Regions from separate parts of the Shimia sp. FJ5 genome, predicted to be linked through region 2. Evidence: riboswitches for the same ligand, from Rfam matches in the RefSeq annotation. Region 2 holds a riboswitch; each other region holds the start of a gene.
What was found. Region 2 has a riboswitch for cobalamin ahead of R1W01_RS04040 (hypothetical protein). Riboswitches for the same ligand answer to the same signal wherever they lie in the genome.
Positions count from the first base shown of each region.

Region 1: another riboswitch for cobalamin. It lies ahead of R1W01_RS00730 (TonB-dependent receptor plug domain-containing protein); the one in region 2 lies ahead of R1W01_RS04040 (hypothetical protein).
Region 3: another riboswitch for cobalamin. It lies ahead of nrdH (glutaredoxin-like protein NrdH); the one in region 2 lies ahead of R1W01_RS04040 (hypothetical protein).
Region 4: another riboswitch for cobalamin. It lies ahead of R1W01_RS15005 (aromatic ring-hydroxylating oxygenase subunit alpha); the one in region 2 lies ahead of R1W01_RS04040 (hypothetical protein).

Region 1 is NZ_JAWJUV010000001.1:130,414-135,279, reverse strand. It holds gene paaD (1,2-phenylacetyl-CoA epoxidase subunit PaaD) at 1-423, shown strand, start outside; gene R1W01_RS00740 (2Fe-2S iron-sulfur cluster-binding protein) at 436-1,512, shown strand; gene R1W01_RS00735 (Phenylacetic acid catabolic protein) at 1,526-2,284, shown strand; cobalamin riboswitch at 2,398-2,609, shown strand; gene R1W01_RS00730 (TonB-dependent receptor plug domain-containing protein) at 2,737-4,572, shown strand; gene R1W01_RS00725 (ABC transporter substrate-binding protein) at 4,559-4,866, shown strand, end outside.
Region 2 is NZ_JAWJUV010000001.1:788,680-793,545, forward strand. It holds gene R1W01_RS04010 (HU family DNA-binding protein) at 1-99, shown strand, start outside; tRNA gene R1W01_RS04015 (tRNA-Val) at 119-193, shown strand; tRNA gene R1W01_RS04020 (tRNA-Val) at 313-388, shown strand; gene R1W01_RS04025 (AraC family transcriptional regulator) at 422-1,393, opposite strand; gene R1W01_RS04030 (NAD(P)H-binding protein) at 1,538-2,365, shown strand; gene R1W01_RS04035 (DUF4345 domain-containing protein) at 2,395-2,817, shown strand; cobalamin riboswitch at 2,944-3,163, shown strand; gene R1W01_RS04040 (hypothetical protein) at 3,284-3,586, shown strand; gene R1W01_RS04045 (cobalamin-binding protein) at 3,591-4,367, shown strand; gene R1W01_RS04050 (M10 family metallopeptidase) at 4,448-4,866, opposite strand, start outside.
Region 3 is NZ_JAWJUV010000004.1:404,420-409,285, reverse strand. It holds gene nrdE (class 1b ribonucleoside-diphosphate reductase subunit alpha) at 1-1,137, opposite strand, end outside; gene nrdI (class Ib ribonucleoside-diphosphate reductase assembly flavoprotein NrdI) at 1,119-1,529, opposite strand; gene nrdH (glutaredoxin-like protein NrdH) at 1,551-1,772, opposite strand; cobalamin riboswitch at 1,858-2,049, opposite strand; gene R1W01_RS14975 (AMP-binding protein) at 2,202-3,962, opposite strand; gene R1W01_RS14970 (amidase) at 3,975-4,866, opposite strand, start outside.
Region 4 is NZ_JAWJUV010000004.1:411,453-416,318, forward strand. It holds gene R1W01_RS15000 (hybrid-cluster NAD(P)-dependent oxidoreductase) at 1-938, opposite strand, end outside; gene R1W01_RS15005 (aromatic ring-hydroxylating oxygenase subunit alpha) at 943-2,166, opposite strand; cobalamin riboswitch at 2,276-2,480, opposite strand; gene R1W01_RS15010 (O-antigen ligase domain-containing protein) at 2,574-3,920, opposite strand; gene R1W01_RS15015 (GumC family protein) at 3,920-4,866, opposite strand, start outside.

The DNA of each region.
Region 1 (4,866 bases), 660 kb from region 2:
GGAGCCATTCCCGACCCCGAGATCCCGGTCATCACATTGGTCGATCTCGGCATCATCCGCGATGTCGCCTTTCATGGCGAAACCTGCGTCGTCTCGGTCACGCCGACCTATTCCGGCTGCCCCGCGACCTCGATGATCAATGTCGATATCGAGACCTGCCTGCGCGACCACGGGCTGAACAAGATCGAGCTCAAACAACAGCTGAGCCCCGCCTGGACCACGGACTGGATGTCCGAAAAGGCCCGCGCCGCGCTCGAGGAATACGGCATCGCCCCGCCCCAGGCCAAAGGCACGCCCGCCCGCTGCCCGCGCTGCGGTGGTGATCATATCGAGAAGCTGAGCCAATTCGGATCGACCCCCTGCAAGGCGCAATGGCGCTGCAAGGACTGTCTCGAGCCGTTTGAATATTTCAAGTGCATATAGGGAGGAGACCCGATGGCACGTTTCCATGAACTGGAAGTCACCGACATCCACAAGACGATCCGCGACGCCGTTGTCGTGACCCTCAAGCCGACCAATGGCGCGGCGACCGAATTCGACTTCACCCAAGGCCAATACCTGACCTTCCGCCGCGATTTCGACGGCGAAGAACTGCGCCGCTCCTATTCGATTTGCGCCGGCAAAGGCGAAGGCATCCTTCAGGTCGGCATCAAGCGCGTCGATGGCGGCGCCTTCTCGACCTGGGCCAATGAAGACCTCAAGATCGGCGACCGGATCGAGGCCATGCCCCCGATGGGCGGCTTCTTTACCCCGCTCGACGCCGCGCAGGAGAAACAATATCTCGGCTTTGCCGGTGGCTCCGGCATCACCCCGGTGCTCTCGCTTATCAAGACCACCCTCACGCTCGAGCCGAGATCGACCTTCACCCTCGTCTACGCCAACAAGGCGGTGAACACGATCATGTTCCGCGAAGAGATCGAAGACCTCAAGAACACCCATATGGGCCGGTTCAACGTCATCCACGTCCTCGAATCCGACGCCCAGGAAATCGACCTCTTCACCGGTCTCGTGACCGAAGAGAAATGCGCCGACCTGTTCAAGACCGGCTGGATCGACATCGACCACGTTGACACCGCCTTCATCTGTGGCCCCGAACCGATGATGCTCGGAATCGCCTCCGCCCTGCGCAATGCGGGCCTCGACGACTCCCGCATCAAGTTCGAGCTTTTCGCCTCGTCGCAACCGGGCCGGGCCAAGCGCAAGGCCGTCTCCAAGGACGCCGCCGCCGGGGCCAATCAGGCCAGCGCCGCGATTACCCTTGATGGCTCGACCCAGACCATCGAGATGCCCAAGGATATGTCCATTCTCGATGCCGCGCTCTCGAACAACATGGACGCGCCCTATGCCTGTAAGGCCGGGGTCTGTTCGACCTGTCGCTGCCGTGTGATCGAGGGCGAGGTCGAGATGATGACCAACCACGCCCTCGAGGATTACGAGGTTGAAAAGGGCTACGTGCTCTCCTGCCAATCCTACCCGGTGACGGACAAGCTCGTCATCGACTACGACCAGTAAGGAGGACAGAGCCATGGCTGACGACATGTCGATCGAAAACTACCTCGCCCAAGGCGGGGTTCTCACCAACCCCTCGAACGTGCCGCCGCGCTACCGGGGCGAGTTGATGAAACTGATGGCGAGCTTCGTGGATTCCTCTCTCGCAGGGGCCGCGGGCTTTGCCGATATCATCAACGAGGGTCCGGGCATCAAAGAACGCATCGCCGCCGCGCGCATCGTGCTTGAAAAGACCGACAATGCCGACAAGGTGCTCTCGATCATGGGGGAGTTCGGCGCCGATACCGCCCGCTACGCAACGCATCACCCGTGGACCGCGCGCCTCGCACGCGACGCCGACATCGGCACAACGCGGACCGAACAGGACATGCGCCTTGCAGTGTTCAACTACCCGCTCGCGGGCTGGTCGGATGCGGTGGTGATGAACCTGCTGATGGGCCGCGCTGTCACCGTGCAACTGACCGAGCTGTGCCGCGTCTCCTATCAGCCGCTCGCCGAAGCCTTCCGCGCGATCCAACCGGTGGAACGCCATCATGCGGAACTCGCCGAAGAAGGCGTCGCCAAACTTCTTGAAACCGAAGAGAGCACCACGCTGCAAGCCTCGGTCGACTATTGGATGCCGCGCGTGGCCGCCTCTTTCGGCGCCGCGGAATCGACAAAGGCAGAGATGCTCGCCGCGATGGGCCTGCGCCACGAAAGCAACGCCACGCTGAAAGCACGCTGGAGCGCGGAAACCGGTGCCTGCCTCGAAAAGCTGGGCCTGAGCGCCGCCTGAAATCGCGATGGGATGCGGGTCAAAGGCCCCATCCCTTGCTTTTTTGCAACGCGCCCTGTCCGCAAAGGTCTGGCGAAACGCGATTCCGCATTGACTTTGCAGCCCGTCTCGGGCCATTCACCTCTCGTTCTGGTCGGGCTGTTCAGCAGCCCGTGAAAAGGGAACGAGGTGCGCCGCGACCCGCGGCAAACCCTCGACTGCCCCCGCAACTGTAAGCGGCGAGCGACCTCGGACAATGCCACTGTTCTCCTTAGGAGAGGATGGGAAGGCCCGAGCCAGCTTTGACCCGCAAGTCAGGAGACCTGCCAGAATGTTCACCCTGTCCGGACGCGGGGCGCGTTCAGACAACGGACCTTCCGTCGTGGTGGCACTTCTCACCGTCGCGGGAGGGCCACGTCCTTCCTCAAGACATCTTGCATCAAACGGGCATCACCCGAATGAAGGACAGACACATGAAACGGACGCTCCTGGCCTCCGCCGCCCTCGCGGCCCTCGCCACAGGCCTTACAACCCAAACCGCATGGGCCGAAGAGGTCTATGACCTCGACGAGATCCTCCTCTCCCCAAGCCTCGCCCCTATCGAGGCCGCCCGCACCGGCGCGACGGTCGAAATCATCGACGAGGAAGACCTCGAAGATGCCGATACAACCCTGATCCAGACCCTGTCTCGTGAACCGGGCGTGTCCTTCTCGGCAAACGGTGGCGTCGGCACCAACACCACGATCCGCCTGCGCGGCCTCGATAGCAAATATATCGGCGTGCGCATCGACGGCATCGACGTGAGCGATCCGACCTCGACCCAGAACGCCTTCAACTTCGGTGGCCTGACAAGCGCAGGCATCGGCCGCATCGAGGTTCTCAAAGGCTCGCAATCGGCGATCCACGGCTCCGAAGCCATCGCTGGTGTCATCAACATCACCTCCAAACGCCCGACCAAGCTTGGCTTCTCCGGCTCTGTCGGCGGTGAGGTCGGCAGCTTCGGCACCGTGTCGAGCGATTTCACCACCGCCTACATGAACGATCGCGCCGAAATCTCCTTCACCCTGTCGCGTTTCCATACCGAAGGTATCTCCGCAACCGCGGGCGACCCCGAGAAGGACGGCTTCGATCAGACCATGGCGAACTTCAATTCGCGCTTCGACCTGACCGACACCCTGACCATCGGGGCCTCGGCGCTGTGGCGCGACTACGAAGTCGAAATCGACGGCAGCACCCCGAACAACCTCGGCACCCAGAAAGGCGCGCGCGTCTTTGCCGAGTTCGTGACCGGCGCCGTGACTCACGAACTGAGCTATTCCTACTACAAGACCGACCGCCGCGATCCGGCAAGCATCTACACCACCCGCTTCCTCGGCGACCGCGAGCAGATCGCCTATCTCGGTTCGGTTGACCTCGGTGCCAATGCAGGCCTGACCTTCGGTCTCGATCACACCGAAGAAACCGCGAGCCTGACAACCGCCGTTCCGGCCACCACCGTCAATACCATCGACACCAACTCGGCCTTTGCTGAACTCATGGTGCAGCCGATGGCGAACCTCGACCTTTCGCTCGCCCTGCGCCGAGACGATCACTCGCTCTTTGGCGGCGCCACGACGGGCCGCGTTGCAGCTGTCTGGCACGTCTCTGACGACCTGCGCCTGCGCGCGGTCTATGGCACCGGCTTCCGCGCGCCGTCGCTCTATGAACTCTATAGCGCATCGGGCAACCCGGCCCTGAAACCGGAAGAAAGCCGCTCCTTCGAGCTTGGCCTTGAGAAAGACTTTGGCCCGGGCAACACGGTCCGCGTCACCGCTTTCCGCACCGATGTCGACGACCTGATCGAGTATTTCGACCCCGATGGCTGGCTCGGCCCGATCCCCGGCGCCTATGCTCAGGTGCCCGGCACCACCTCCTCCAAAGGGATCGAGCTTTCGGGCACCTATGTGATCTCCGACATGCTGTCCTTCTACGGCAACTATACCTTTACCGATGCCGACAACTCCGGCGTGACCCTCGCGCGCGTTCCCAAGCATGACCTGATCCTCGGCCTTGACGCCACCTTCGGCAACGGCTTCACCGGCAACGCCGAGGTGCAGCACGTCGCGGACGTCACGCCAAGCATCTACGCCCCCGCGGGCCACAAGGTCGGCGACTACACGCTCGTAAACCTTGGTGTCGGCTATGACATCAACGAGACGGTCAAGGCATATCTGCGCCTCGAGAACGTGCTCGACGAAGACTACGAGACCGCAGGCGGCTTCAACACGCCAGGCCGCGCAGCTTACTTCGGTATCCGTGCGTCCTTCTAAGGTCATATCCCTGCTCGCCGCGCTGGTGCTTTCCAGCGCGGCGGCGTTTGCCGATGCGCCCCGGCGCGTCGTCTCCCTGAACCTGTGTACAGATCAGCTCGCCATGCTGCTCGCCGCCCCGGATCAGCTCAAATCCGTTTCCTACATTGCCCGTGACCCACGCGCCTCCGCCATGCCCGAAGAGGCCGCGCGCTACCCGATCAACTATGGCGGTGCCGAGGAGGTCTACCTTCTCAATCCCGACCTCGTGCTCGCCGGCGCTTATACTGCGCGTGCGACCGTCAACATGCTGCG
Region 2 (4,866 bases):
AAAGAAGTGTCGAACGGCAAGGTGATGAACGTCCGCCTGCGCCAGCCAAAAAAGCAGCCCGAGGGCGCGAAAGAAGGGGTTGCAGAGGCTGCGGAGTGAGGCTACATAGCGCGTCACCGGGTGATTAGCTCAGTGGTAGAGCGCTTCGTTCACATCGAAGATGTCAGGAGTTCAAATCTCTTATCACCCACCAGTTTCAAGGGCGCTCCCCGCAAGGGTTGAGCGTCCTTCTTCTTTTTGGCGACTGGTTTGGAAGGTCGGTGAAAATTCCTGTTGAACCCGCCCGCAGGCGCGGCTAATAAAGCGCGCATCGGGTCGTTAGCTCAGTTGGTAGAGCGCTTCGTTTACACCGAAGATGTCGGGAGTTCGAGCCTCTCACGACCCACCATCCCATCCCTTTGAAATCAAAGAAGCTGCGTGGTCATGAAGCGTTTCGTCGTGCCTGACCGGGTGTTGTGCCGAAGACGCGTTTGAAGGCGCGGTTGAAGGCGGGTTCGGATTGGTAGCCGAGGTCGGCGGCGATGGATGCAATGGGGTGGCTGGTTTCGCGCAAGGAGCGCCGTGCGAGGTTCATGCGCCACTGGGCCAGGTATTGCATGGCAGGTGTGCCAACGAGACCGGTGAAGCGCGCCGCAAAGGCCGAGCGTGACATGCCCGCCACCTGTGCGAGGCTCTCGACCGTCCAATCGGCGGCCGGATCGCGATGAATGGCGACGATGGCGCGTCCGATCTGGGGATCTCGCGCTGCCTTGAGCCAACCGCGGTCGGCCTCTTGCGATCGGCTGAGCCAACGGCGGATCGCCTCGATCACAAGGACATCGGCCAGTCGGGTGATGACGGTTTCGCCACCGGGGCGCAGCTCGCGGGCTTCGCGGGCGATAAACTGCAACGTGCCCTGGAGCCAGCTTCCGGCCTCTTCCTCCCACGGGTCGATTTTGAGCACATCCGGCAGAAGCGCCATCAGCATCGGGCTTGAGGCGTGATCGAGACGCACGAGCCCGTACATGATGCTGCATTCCGCCCCGCCACCGCCGTATTCGACTGTCTCATATAGCTCGGTCACCTTGCGGATCGGCAGGTCTTCGAGCTGCATCAGCCGGGCTTCGGCGTCGCTATAGAGGTTGATCGGTGCGCCGTGGGTCATCAGCACCAGATCGCCTTTCTGAATCTCGAAAGGGGCGTCGTCACCAACTTTCATCCAAGCCCGACCGCCGATCACGACGGCAAAGCTCATCACTTCGGGAAAGCCGGGAATGGTGATGCCCCATGGCGCGCTAAGTCGCGACTGGCAGTAGAAGGTGCCGGTCAGTTTTAGCAGGTGCAGGATCTCGCCCAGCGGATCACCGATGGGTTGCGCGAGGAGGTCGGGGTTGGGGACGTGGGGCTGTGTCATGGGGGTATTGTGGCGTGATTATCACCTTACGTCCAGATATGCTGGACGATGGGGTAATAAATCCGGACGTGCGGGAATTGTTCATCCAGAGCGCGTCGATACCTTGGGGGCATCAAACGACCTATGCATCCCAAGGAGAACCCCATGCATACCAAAACCACTCTAGTTCTTGGCGCCACCGGCAAGACCGGATCGCGTGTTGCGCGCCGCCTCGAAGCGCTTGGCCTGCCGGTGCGCCGCGGGTCGCGTCGCGCGGCGCGGCCTTTCGATTGGAGCGCGCCAGAGACATGGCCTGCCGCGCTTGAAGGCGTGTCCTCTGTCTATATCTCGTATTTCCCTGATATCGCCGTGCCCGGCGCGGTGGAGGCCGTTTCAGCCCTTGTTGATCTGGCGCGTGCCTCGGGCGTTGAAAAGCTTGTCCTGCTGACTGGACGGGGCGAGCACCATGCACAGCGCGCGGAAGAGGTGGTGCGCGGCTCTGGTCTGCGCTTTACCATCGTGCGCGCGGCCTGGTTCGCTCAGAACTTCTCGGAAGGGGCTTTGCATGCGCCGGTGATGGCAGGCGTGGTCCCGATGCCGGGTGGCGAGGTGCAGGAACCGATTGTCGATGTCGACGATATCGCCGATGTGGCGGTCGCGGCGCTGACCGAACCGGGCCATGACGGCGCGCTTTATGAAGTGACCGGTCCGCGCCTGATGACCTTTGCCGAGATGGCCGAAGCGCTTTCAAAGGCCAGCGGTCGGTCGATCGCACATGCGCCGATTTCGTTTGAGGATTTCCATGCGGCTTTGCTCGAAGCGCAGGGCGAGATGATCGCCGATGTGCTGACGGGGATCGCGCGGGAAACGTTGGACGGACGCAACGCCTATGTGACCGACGGTGTGCAGCGCGCCCTGGGCCGAGCGCCGCGTGACTTCCTCACCTTTGCAGAAACCGCCGCACAGAGCGGCGCCTGGGCCGATGCGGCCTGAACCAGATCAGCTATTGAAAGGATAAACACATGACACTCTTTCAGAAACTCATCCTCGGGGTCGCAGGCCTCACAGGGCTTGGGATCGGCCTTGCCATCACCTTTGTTCCACAGGCCTTCTATGCCGGTTACGGGATCGAGATCAGCCAAAATCCGGCCGCTCTTAGCGAGTTGCGCGCGCCCGGTGCCAACCTTGCCGCTCTTGGCGCCTTGGTCTTTGTGGGCGCCATCCGGCCCGGCCTCGCGCATTTGTCCGCCGCGCTTGGGACGCTTGTCTATTTTGCTTTCGTCTTCGGGCGTCTGGTCAGCATTGTGCTTGACGGCTGGCCCGGCGATGCGATCGCCAGTGTTCTTGGTCTTGAAGTCCTCATCGGTGCGCTGTGCCTCGTGGTATGGCGGCAGATCGCACGAGGCGCGACCGCGCTTCGGCAGACCACCGCACTGCATGGGTGACGGTGCGAGACCGGGGCGGGGCCGCTTGGATGGCCTCGCCCCACGCCTCTGGTCTGAGGCTGCCTGATGCGGCGCTGCGCCTGTGTCGCATGGGCTCTGCTTTTGCTGGACACAGCGCGGTTTTTCTGCGACGACGCAAGGGATGGTGTCCGGCCTTGCGTGGCCGGCTGAAAAGGGAATGTGGTGCGGGCCTTGGCCCAAGTCCACGACTGCCCCCGCAACTGTGAGCGGTGAGCGACCCCGAGACACGCCACTGAACCCAGACCCGCAATGCGGGCGGTTCGGGAAGGTTCGGGAGAGCAACGACCCGCAAGTCAGGAGACCTGCCATCTCCGGCGTGCTTCGCGCGCTGCAGTCACTTTAACCCTGGCGGGGTGCCACGGGCCGGAGAGACCGGGATGGACGCTATATACGTCACGCGATCGCCGCTGCGCCGCTTACCCTCGCTTCTTGCGCGGAGGGCGCGATGCTTCTGAAACGGACGATTTCTCAACTTGATATTGGCTATGTGTGCCCGGATCGGGCGACCGAGCTTGGCCAGCTCGGATATATGCAGTGGCTTGGGGCGCTGAAGCCGATGGCGCATTATCGCGAAGAGGCGATGCAGGCCTATACCGCTGCAATGCCGTTCATTGCCACATCCCCCGCCATTGCGGTTTTTTGCGATCTGCTTCTGGCGTCGATGCGGGTGCCGATTGAGCCATTGCCCTTGGCGCTGCCGCGCAAGCTTCGGCGCGGTGGGGCTCGGGCGCGGCGCGCGGCAACGTGACGGCATGAGACGCTTTCCCCCTGAACGGATCGTGTGCCTGACAGAGGAAACGGTCGAGACGCTTTATCTTCTTGGTGCGGAAGATCGGATCGTTGGCGTGTCGGGCTATGCGGTGCGCCCCAAGCGGGTGCGGGCCGAGAAGCCTCGGGTTTCGGCGTTTACCTCGGCGGATATCCCCAAGATTCTCGCGCTTGAGCCTGACCTTGTGTTGACCTTTTCAGACTTGCAGGCCGATATCGCCGCGGCCTTGTTGCGCGAAGGCGTCACGGTGATGGGCTATAATCAGCGCGACGTTGCCGGGATCCTTGCGATGATCCGACACCTGGGCGCGATGGTGGGGCAGAGCAAGCGCGCGGCGCGACTTGTGCATCACTATGAGCAGAGGTTGGCGAAACTCGAAGCGAAGGCAGAGGGGCGGGCCCGTCCGACGGTCTATTTCGAGGAATGGGATGAACCGATGATCACCGGTATCGGCTGGGTTTCCGAGTTGATCGAGATTGCGGGCGGGCGCGAGGCATTCCCAGAGCTTGCAGGCAAGGACAAGGCCAAAGACCGTTTCGTAACCTCTCAACAGGTGATCGCAGCCGCGCCTGACGTGATCCTAGCGTCTTGGTGCGGCAAGAAAGTCCGGCCTGAGAAAATCGCGGCGCGCGCCGGATGGGACAGCATTCCCGCGGTGCGGGAGGGGCGGATTGTCGAGATCAAATCGCCCTTGATCCTACAGCCCGGTCCTGCCGCATTGACCGATGGGTTGGACGCGATCGCCGCGGCATTGGCCTAGCGCTTTGGCTAGAGAAAAGGCCGACCCCTCGGAGGGATCGGCCTTTGGTAGCTTCATGCGGCCTCGGGGAGGCGCGGCGATCAGACGAAGAGGAAATCGTCCTCAGTATAGCCGTTCACACCGTCGCGCACGTCGGTATACGCCACACCCTCGAGCAGGATCGAGTTGTCCCCGTCCACGATCTTGGCAAAGCCGCCCTCGTCGACAAGGTGGTTGGCGATCAGGTCAGTGTAGTCGGTGATCTCGGTCACGCCGGACAGGTCGACCTTTTCGAGGTTGGCAGCGGCAAAGTCGCGGATGATGTCGTGCCCGAAGCCATCGTCAAAGACGAAGGTATCGGCCATTTCGCCGCCCGTCAGGGTATCGTTGCCGATTCCACCGTTGAGAATATCGCGGCCCTTGCTGCCAAAGAGCCTATCATAGCCGTTGCCGCCGAGGATCGTGTCATCGCCGCGACCGCCGAACAGGCGATCTCCGCCAATACCGCCTTCGATCAGGT
Region 3 (4,866 bases), on a different contig from region 2:
CATGTTGATCCGACCCGCAATCGGGTTCATCCGGTTCACCGTGTCCTCGAACATCACATAGGGATAACCGCTCTCGAATTGTATCTCCGCGATGGTCTGAAAGAACGCGCGCGCGTTGATCTTCTTCTTGTGGATACGCTTATCATCCACCATCTCCTCATACTTCTCGGTGATGGAGATTTCGGAGAAAGGCACACCATAGACTTTCTCAACGTCATGCGGCGAGAACAAGTACATGTCAGCGTTCTTCTTGGCGAGTTCAAAGGTGATATCCGGCACCACCACACCGAGAGAGAGCGTCTTGATACGAATTTTTTCGTCTGCATTCTCGCGCTTGGTGTCGAGGAACCGCATAATATCAGGATGATGGGCATTGAGATACACGGCCCCCGCCCCCTGCCGCGCGCCCAACTGGTTCGCATAGGAAAAGCTATCCTCGAGGAGTTTCATCACCGGGATCACACCGGAGGATTGGTTCTCAATTCCCTTGATCGGAGCGCCATGTTCCCGAATGTTGGTCAGCAGAAGCGCAACACCGCCCCCGCGCTTGGAAAGCTGCAATGCGGAATTGATGCCCCGCCCAATGCTCTCCATGTTGTCTTCGAGCCGCAGAAGGAAACATGAAATCAGCTCGCCGCGCGATGCCTTGCCTGCGTTCAAGAAGGTAGGGGTGGCAGGCTGAAAGCGCCCGGAAAGGATCTCATCCATGAACGACATGGCAAGATCCTCATCACCGCGCGCCAACGCCAACGCGGTCATGACCACCCGGTCTTCATAGCGCTCAAGGAAACGCTGCCCGTCCCGGGTCTTTAGCGTGTAGGAGGTGTAGTATTTGAACGCGCCGAGAAAGGTCGGAAAGCGAAACCTGCGGGCAAACGCGGCCTCCCAGATTTTGCGCATGAAGTTCTTGGAATACTGATCCAGCACCGCCGCTTCGTAGTATCCTTCATCCACCAGATAGCCGAGTTTCTCATCCAAAGAATGGAAGAAAACGGTGTTCTGATTCACATGCTGGAGAAAGTACTGTCGTGCGGCCAATCGATCCGCGTCAAAGCGAATATTTCCCTCTGAGTCATAGAGGTTCAGCATCGCATTCAGCGCGTGGTAGTCCAGCGTGTTCAGATCGCTGTCGAGCATAGTTCTTCCCCTAGCGTCACGAGCCCAGCGCGCACGCGGGCAATGTCGGTTTGCGTGCCCGCCAACTCAAAACTGTATAGCTGAGGCACATTGCATTTCTGTGAGATGATGCGACCCGCAAGGGCGTAGGTCGCACCGAAATTTCTGTTTCCGCTGCCGATCACCCCGACAAGCAGGCCGCGTCGCTGCGGGTCATTCAGGAACCGGATCACTTGTTTGGGCACTGCACCACGCCCCTCTCCATCCGCATAGGTCGGGCAGATCAGCACATAAGGCAAAGTGGGTTCCTGTAGCGAGGCCTCTACCTCGACCGGAATACGTAGGGCTGGCCACTCAAGCTGCGACACGAACCTGTGGGTATTTCCCGATGCCGAAGAATAGTAAACAAGCATCGGTGGCCGCTCAGACACCCCCTAGGCCAAACGCGCGATCATGTCGGGACGAAACCCGGACCAATGATCACCGCCCGCGACGACGACTGGCGCCTGTCGATATCCCAGTTCGGTGACATGCGTCATCGCGGCGTCATCCTGCGTCAGATCGACAACATCGTAGGAGACCCCTTTGGCATCCAGCGCGCGGGTGGTTGCGGTGCACTGCACACATGCGGGTTTGGAATACACAATGATGCTCATCTGTCCTCTCTCTCTTTTTTGTACGAGTCGAGGACGCAGTGCCGGGCATCCGCCCAATGCACGCCCCCGAACCCTCCGTTCGTGGTCATCAAGTCGTGCTTGCGGCAGGTCTCCTGACTCGTGGATTTATGCTTGGCTGGCCTTCCCGAAAGCGTACTTTCAGTGGCGTATTCAACCGCGCTCTCCACTTACAGTTGCGGGGGCAGTGCCGGCTTTGAACCGTCTTCCCTCTTAGCCTCCGATCAGAATCGAAGGAACCGAAGCAACACCATATAGGGGGTGATGGCGGGTTGGTGTCAATATATGGAGGGCGCCCGGCGCAAATTTCTTTCTGCGCTGACGTAGATCAGAGCACTTTCACCTCACGAAAGCGGGCACCCTCCCTCTTGGGATGTTCGATCATTCGGCCTGCGCAGGTGTTCGCAGCACCTATTGCATCTCGGCCGAGAGAAGATCGGCCATCATGTCGCGCATTATGTATTTCTGAGGTTTGCCGGTGATCGTCATGGGGATCTCGTCAACGATGCGAAAGTGCCGCGGAACCTTGTAGTGCGCAACTTGCCCCTTCAACGCCTCGCGAAGTTCCTCTTCGCTCAAATCGGTGCCGGGCTTCGCAATCGCCCAAGCGCAGACTTCCTCGCCAAATTTCTCATCGGGAATCCCGAAGACCTGCACATCACTCACCTTCGGGTGCCGCATCAAGTATTCTTCGATCTCGCGCGGGTAGATGTTCTCTCCGCCCCGAATGATCATGTCTTTCACGCGGCCGACGATGGAGCAGAAGCCCTCTTCGTCGAACACGGCGAGGTCACCGGTATGCATCCAACCGTCCACGATGCTCTCGCCGGTTTTGTCCGCATCTTCCCAGTAGCCCTTCATGACCGAATAGCCACGGGTGCAAAGTTCGCCCTGGGTGCCGACTGGGACAATCCGGCCCTCCGGATCGACGATCTTGACCTCGAGGTGGGGATGCACGCGCCCAACAGTCTCGCAGCGCTTCTCTGTCGGATCATCCACGAAGCTCTGAAACGAAACGGGCGCGGTTTCCGTCATGCCATAGCAGATCGTCACCTCATCCATGTTCATTTCAGAATTCACGCGCTGCATCACTTCGACAGGGCATGGCGCGCCCGCCATGATGCCTGTGCGCAGATTGGAAAGATCGCGTGGAGTATGATCGAGGTCTTCTAGCATCGCCACGAACATGGTCGGCACCCCATAGACCGCCGTACAACGCTCCTTGGACAGCGCATCAAGCGTCTGCGCCGCATCAAACCCTTCGCTCGGGAAGACCATGGTGGCTCCTTTGCTGACCGCGCCAAGGACGCCCATCACCATCCCAAAGCAATGATAGAGCGGCACTGGAATCGCGAGCCGATCCGCCTCGGAGAGGCGAATACGGTCTGTCACGTAGCGAGCGTTGTTGACGATGTTGTAGTGCGACAGCGTCGCACCCTTCGGCATCCCAGTCGTGCCAGACGTGAATTGAATGTTTATCGCATCATCGGGGTCGAGCGTCTTGTCGATTTCGGGGATGCGGAGCTGCTGAGCCGGGCCGCCTAGTTTCCTCAAATCCTCGAAAGAGTAGGCTCCGGCACCTGGGGCGTCATCCATGATGATGACATTTCTCAAATGCGGCAGTGTCGCGGAACGCAGACGCCCTGGTGTGCAGGTCGCCAATTCAGGGACGAGCTTGCGGATCATACCGGCATAGTCGGACGTCTTGAAGGACTTGGCCGCAATAAGGGCTTTGCAGGCCACCTTATTCAAAGCGTATTCCAACTCCCCCAGGCGATAGGCCGGGTTGATGTTCACAAGGACAAGGCCGACACGGGCAGTCGCGAACTGCGTCAACACCCACTCAAAGCGGTTGGGAGACCAGATCCCGACCCGGTCGCCCTTTTCAAGACCGAGCGCGAGCAGCCCGGAGGCCAACTCATCCACGGCGCGGTCGAGATCGTAATAGCTTAGCCGGATCCCCTGTTCGCAGAACACGATGGCATCGCGGGGGCCGAACCTAGAAACCGCATCCCGCAAGAGCTGCGGGATGGTTATATAGGCCAATGGCGGGGTCGCCGGACCACTGACATAGGACTGCCCGTCTTGGGGAGCGATGCTGTGCACCGCCGCCCCGCTCTCTGATGACCAATCAGAGATGCGCGTCGCCAGACTTTCGTTTAAGATGGACATGTCGATCCTCCCTTACATGCTGCGCCAATCGCCCGATTTTTCGAAGGCATCCGCTGCTTGGTAGATCTTCATTTCGCCATAGTGTGGACCGACCAACATCATGCCGATAGGCAACCCCTCGCTCAGGCCGCAGGGGATGCTCATAGCAGGTAGGCCACCGTTGAACGGTGCGGTGTTGGCGACCATTTCAAAAGCGCGCTGCACATATAGGCTTAGCGAGCAATCGGCGGGCGGATGCGGCTGCGGCTTGATCGGCAAAGTCGGCATCAGCAGAAGGTCGTATTGCTTGAGCGCAGCCATATAGCGTTCGTTGCAAAGCCGCATAATGTTCTGCCCCTTGCCGTAGAAGCGCCCCCGATACTGGCGCTGGAAATATTCCCCGACGAACATACAGGCTTTCAGAGAGTGGCTAAGCTCATCCGCGCGGCCCTGCCATTGCGACATGTGATCGGTCATGGAGGGCAGGAACAGACCTTTGTAGTTGGTGCCCGTCGAATTGCCCCACATCATCCCGTCCTGAAGCCCCTCAAGTGTGATCGCTGTCCAGGCATCCATGGCGGTATAGTGTTCTGGAATCGACACCTCCTCAATGCGCGCGCCCAGCTCGCGAAAGCGGTCAGCTGCCTGCATGACCTTGGCATCCACGTCGGACTCCGAGTTGTCGTGGGCGAACCCTTCCTTGAGGATACCAATACGCAACCCATGCGCTCCACGTCCCAGCGCCTCGGTATAGCTATAGAGCGTGGGTTTGTACTGGCGCGGGTCAAGACCGTCCTCACCGGCAAGCACTTCGAGCAGGAGCGCATTATCGGCAACCGTGTTGGTGACCGGGCCGAGGTGGTCAATGGTTTGCTCAATCGGCATCGCACCAGTGTAAGGGACGAGGCCATGGGTGGGTTTCATG
Region 4 (4,866 bases), on a different contig from region 2:
CCGAACGTACAGCCGGAGGGGATGTTCAGCCCGACCGAACGTGCGGCCGCGAGGACTGTGTCGGTTTCCACCACCTTTGCCGTCACACCTGAACTGCTGAAGGTGATTTCGGCCTTGCTGTCATCATCCGGAATTACATCGTCAAGCTCTGGCTGTTCCGCGACAGTTTCGACCGGCGCACCAAAGCTCTCCTGATGGTAGTTCTCCATATCGAACCCGAGCCCTACCAAAGCCTCGCGCACCGCGGTCATAAATGGCTCAGGGCCGCAGCAGTAGACCTCGCGCTCGAGGTAGTCCGGCGCCATGAGACCGAGCATAAGTTGATTGAAGAACCCCTGATAGCCGGTCCAAGGGCGGAAGGGATCGGGTTCTTCAACCACGAACTTCAGATCCAAGCCGGAGGTTCGACTGGCCATCTGTTCCAAGCGTTGGCGATAGATAATCTCGGAAGGACGTTTGGCGCAATTTATGAACACCACGTCCAGATCGCGCCCTTCATCCCACATGCAGGTGGTCATGGACATCATCGGTGTGATCCCCGATCCCGCTGAGAGGAACAGAAATTTCTCTGCCTGACTGTGCGCGTTCGAGAACAAACCCGCAGGCCCAATAGCCTTGAGTCGCATTCCCGGTTTCAGGTTGTCGAGCATCCAGCGTGTCCCGATACTATCGGTTTGCGCCTTCGCGGTGATGGTAATCGTGCGCGGGCGCGAAGGCGAAGACGAGATCGTATAGGTGCGATGCACAACGCCACCTGGCTGTTCCGGCGCAGGGATTTCCAGGGTCAAAAACTGGCCCGGATCATAGGAGAACTGTGCTCCGGAGGGCGAACGAAATGAGAAGCTAGCCGTGTCCGCCATTTCGGGCACGACTGAGACACATTCCAGCATCTCGTTGTCCTGCCAGAGCGCAGAGGAGAAAGAGGAAGATGAGATCATTTTTCTACTCCGCGGCCAGAGCATTAGAATGCAGGCGTTCGGCCAACGTTGTGCAATACCAATCGACAAACTGTAGAACGCCGGATTCCTGAATTGCGGAATAGGGACCGGGAACATAGGCCGGGCTATCGATGCCTTGTTGGTTATCCTCGACCACCTGACGGTCCTCGTCATTCGTCGCTTGCCAGACCTCGGTGAGCCGTTTCAGATCGTAGTCCACATCTTCGACTGCGTCCTTGTGGACCAACCATTTGGTCGTGACTTCAGTTTCCGTGGGGCTAATCGGGGTCACGCGGAAAACGATGGAATGGTCGGCAAGGAAGTGGTTCCAGGTTGTCGGGTAGTGGAACTTCAACAAAGAGCCTGCATCCGCGAAAGGCGCGCGTCCAAGCCAGCGACGTACGGCCGACTTCCCATCCATTGTATAGCTTTCAGCGCCTTCCTTTAGGGGCATGCGTGCCAAGCGGAACTGGCCGTCGTCGTGCATGTAGAACTGCGACGGTAGACCCACGGCCTCGCAACGATCAAAGTGGGTCTTTAGGTGCGGCGGTGTCGCACCCTCTTCAATCCCTGTGATAGTGGGATCATCCGGGAAGGTGCGGCAAAGGGCAGGGTGATTGCCGCCGCAATGATAACATTCTCGGTTGTTTTCCCAGACCAGTTTCCAGTTGCCCTTTTCAATGATTGAGCTTTCATGAGCGACCTTAGCGTTGGCAAGATCGTGCGGTTCAAGATAAGGGCGCGCGATCTCGGCGAAGGTGTCGAAATCAGGTGCCTCATCTGCAAGGCAGATATAGACCAACCCGGCCAGTTCACGGCAATGCACTGTCTTCAACCCATGCTGGCTCGGGTCGAAATCAGAACCCATATCTCGGGCCCAGAGCAAGGAGCCGTCGAGTTCGTAGGTCCATTGGTGATACGGGCAGACCAGTTTGGGAGCGTTGCCTTTGCGCGCTTTGCAGATCACTGAGCCGCGGTGTCGGCAGGTGTTGTGAAAGGCCCTGACCTCATTGTCCGCACCGCGCACGATGATCACTCTGTAGGCACCCACTTTGTGCGTTACATAGCTGCCCGGCTTCTCCAATTCGCAGGCAGGAATGACAAACAGCCAATCGCGATAGTGGATGTTTTCGAGGTCTAGTTGGAAGATGTCCGGGTCGATATAGAACGCCTGTTCAAGGGAATGGCCCGGCCTGCGCCGCGCAAGAAGCTCGGTTGCTGAATTCATTTCTGGCTCTCCTGCCGCGCCCCGCGGCGATTTCTGGGCGGATGACAGGGAGACGCCATTCGGTGGCGTGAGGACGCCGCCCGAAACAGGTGCCCCCACCGCCACCCGCGGTTTGACATATGCATGAGGCTGGTTTCCGGACTTGGAAGGGGCTTACGCCCGGTTGCGACACCTTCCCGGAATCCTCGTTCCAGTGGTTGACTGTCGAAACCTGACCTTCGTTACCGTTGCGGGGGCAGTACCGGAATTGCACCGGTTTCCCAATTCTCTGCCGTTTCCAACGAAACAGCAGCACCTCATTTTTTCAGAGTGGTCCGAGGGCGGGCCCATTGCTGAAATGCAAGCGACATCTTCAGGTTCAAAAGCGCACTGATGCCCGGAAATTGCCTTGCGGCGAAAGTGATCACCTACGCAGCGCTGGAAGTCGCATGTTGAAATGGCGATTCAGTGGGGGGAGGGAAGTCTGGGTGAGATTGCCCGCGACCTTCGGGGTCTCGTGACATCTCCCGGAGGTGACAGCCGAGCAAGATGAGCGCGGGCCAGAGCATGTAAGCTTCGATTTCGAGGTTCTCGCCAAAAGAAAGTAGAACAAGGGTCATGAGAATACCGAGTGGCAGACGGCCCCTTGGATTGCGGGCGCCGTCCGTAAGCACAACGGCGAGGTGGGCCAATAGCGGAACCAACAAGGCGAGGAAGCCCACGAGACCCTTGACGAAGAGCAAGCCAAACCATGTGTGGTGGCTGCCGATTGGCATGTATTCCACGAGATGCGGTCCCGGTTGAACGGTGCCGTGACCAAACCAAACGGCATCGGTCTCCCATCTTTCGCGCGCAATGCGTTGAAGCGTTTCTCGCACGCGCGTGCTATCGGCGCGCGCTGCCTTGAAGCCATGTATGCCGGCCTTTCCAAGATCAAGCGCTGTCGCACCCCAAGTGGCGAAGCTTGCCGTGACAGCTGATAGGGCCAGCCAGGCCCAGCTCTTGATGACGAGTGGCAGCAACCTTGGTCCGAATGTGCAACAGACCAGACCAACGAGCCCCATACGTGATTTTGAGGCAAGGATCATTAGAACCCCAGCGCCTAGCCCCGCCAGCATCCAGCCGCGATGCCTCTCTTCAAGGGCGAAGAGGACCGACAATACGCCGAGCAGTGCCGCGAAAGGCGACCATGGTGCGTAGAACTGCCAGCGAGGTGTCCAGCTCGCAGGGTCGAAGGTAAATAGGTAGACCGAGAAATACTCCGGCCCCGGTCCACCGACCGCCTTCAGCGGCGAGGTGAAAATTCGCTCGGGCAAACCGAGGTAAGGGGCAAGCAGCAAGATCGGTGCGATGAGCAAGGTCCAGAGACCAAGCACGCATTGCGCGCGTATCAGGAGCTCGCGTCGGATGGGCAACACCGCTCCAACCAAGGGAAACAGGGCAAGGAGTGCCCAACCCTTGGCCCAACCAATACTCGATTTGATCGTCTTCTTCAGCCCCAAGCCCCAGTCGATATGACCGATCCATAGGGCGATCAGCATGACACTCATTCCGATGATCCAGAGCCAGACGATCCAGGGCACTGGACCGGTCGGCCATAGATCGCGACGGATGGCTTTGCCGAGGTAGAGGGATAGCGCCGCTAGTCCCGCAAGCACCCAAGCGAGGACTGGCCCGACCACGTAGAGTGCCCCGAAGGCATAGAACACCCAAGTGAGTGTCAAGCTATGCCATATGAGGGACTCGGCAGGATTGCGCGGTCGGAGCGGATGCATCACCGTTCCTTCGGCGTATTCAGCAGGCGGGAAACGAGCGGTTGGCGCACCCAAGCGAGAAACAGCCCCATGCACAACATGAAGGTGGCCGCGATCCCCGCAGCCAGAGCGAGTTTGCGTCTCGGAGACGAAGGGTGTTCGGGGCGGGACGGGTTCTCAAGGACCTGAATCAAAGGATAGGACGCATAGACGTCGGTTTTGGTCGATTGAGTGCGGGCAATGGCCGAGGCAAATACCGCTTCGGCAACAGCGAAATCGCGCTGCCGATCTTCTAGTTCGGCTGCCAAACTTGCTAAGGCCGTTAGCCGATCTTCTTCCTCGTCAACGCGTTCTGCCATAGCCATATGTTGACGGGCGAGGCCGGCGCGGTGGGCGTTCTCGCGCACGAGTTCGCTCAGAAGCGCGGCCCGCTGTCCTTCCGGCGCTCTGTCGAGATGTGGTAGGTCTTCCATCGTCAACCCAGTGACCGCCGCGGCCCTGGTACGCGCGGCATTTGTCGCCGCGTCATAGGCGTCTTGCGCTTTCAGGCGGGTTGGATGGCGCGCGCCAAACGTGGTCGCGGCTTGTGCAAGGACAGCGGCATGAATGGACACCTCTTTCAACAGTTCAAGATAGGGGGCGTCAGCATAGAGCTTAAGCGTCATCGCTGCGGACTCGGGTGGCAGGTTGAGCGCGGTTTCCAGAGCGCTGACCTTCACAGCCTGATGCTCCAGTTCGTTCTCCAGAGAGCTCAGTTCCTGCTTTAGGCGATCGTGGGCCGCAAGTTGCGCGCGGTACTGATCCGCGTTGGTGAGGCCACTTCGGGCCTGCAGTTCGTTGATCGCGGCGCGCGTGTCACGCACGGACTGGGTATAATCTTCGATCGCTGAATTGCCGCTTTTCTCGCGCGTGGCGAGTTCATCAGAGCGCAGCTGATCGATCTCGTCAAAGAACGCTGCGATGAGTG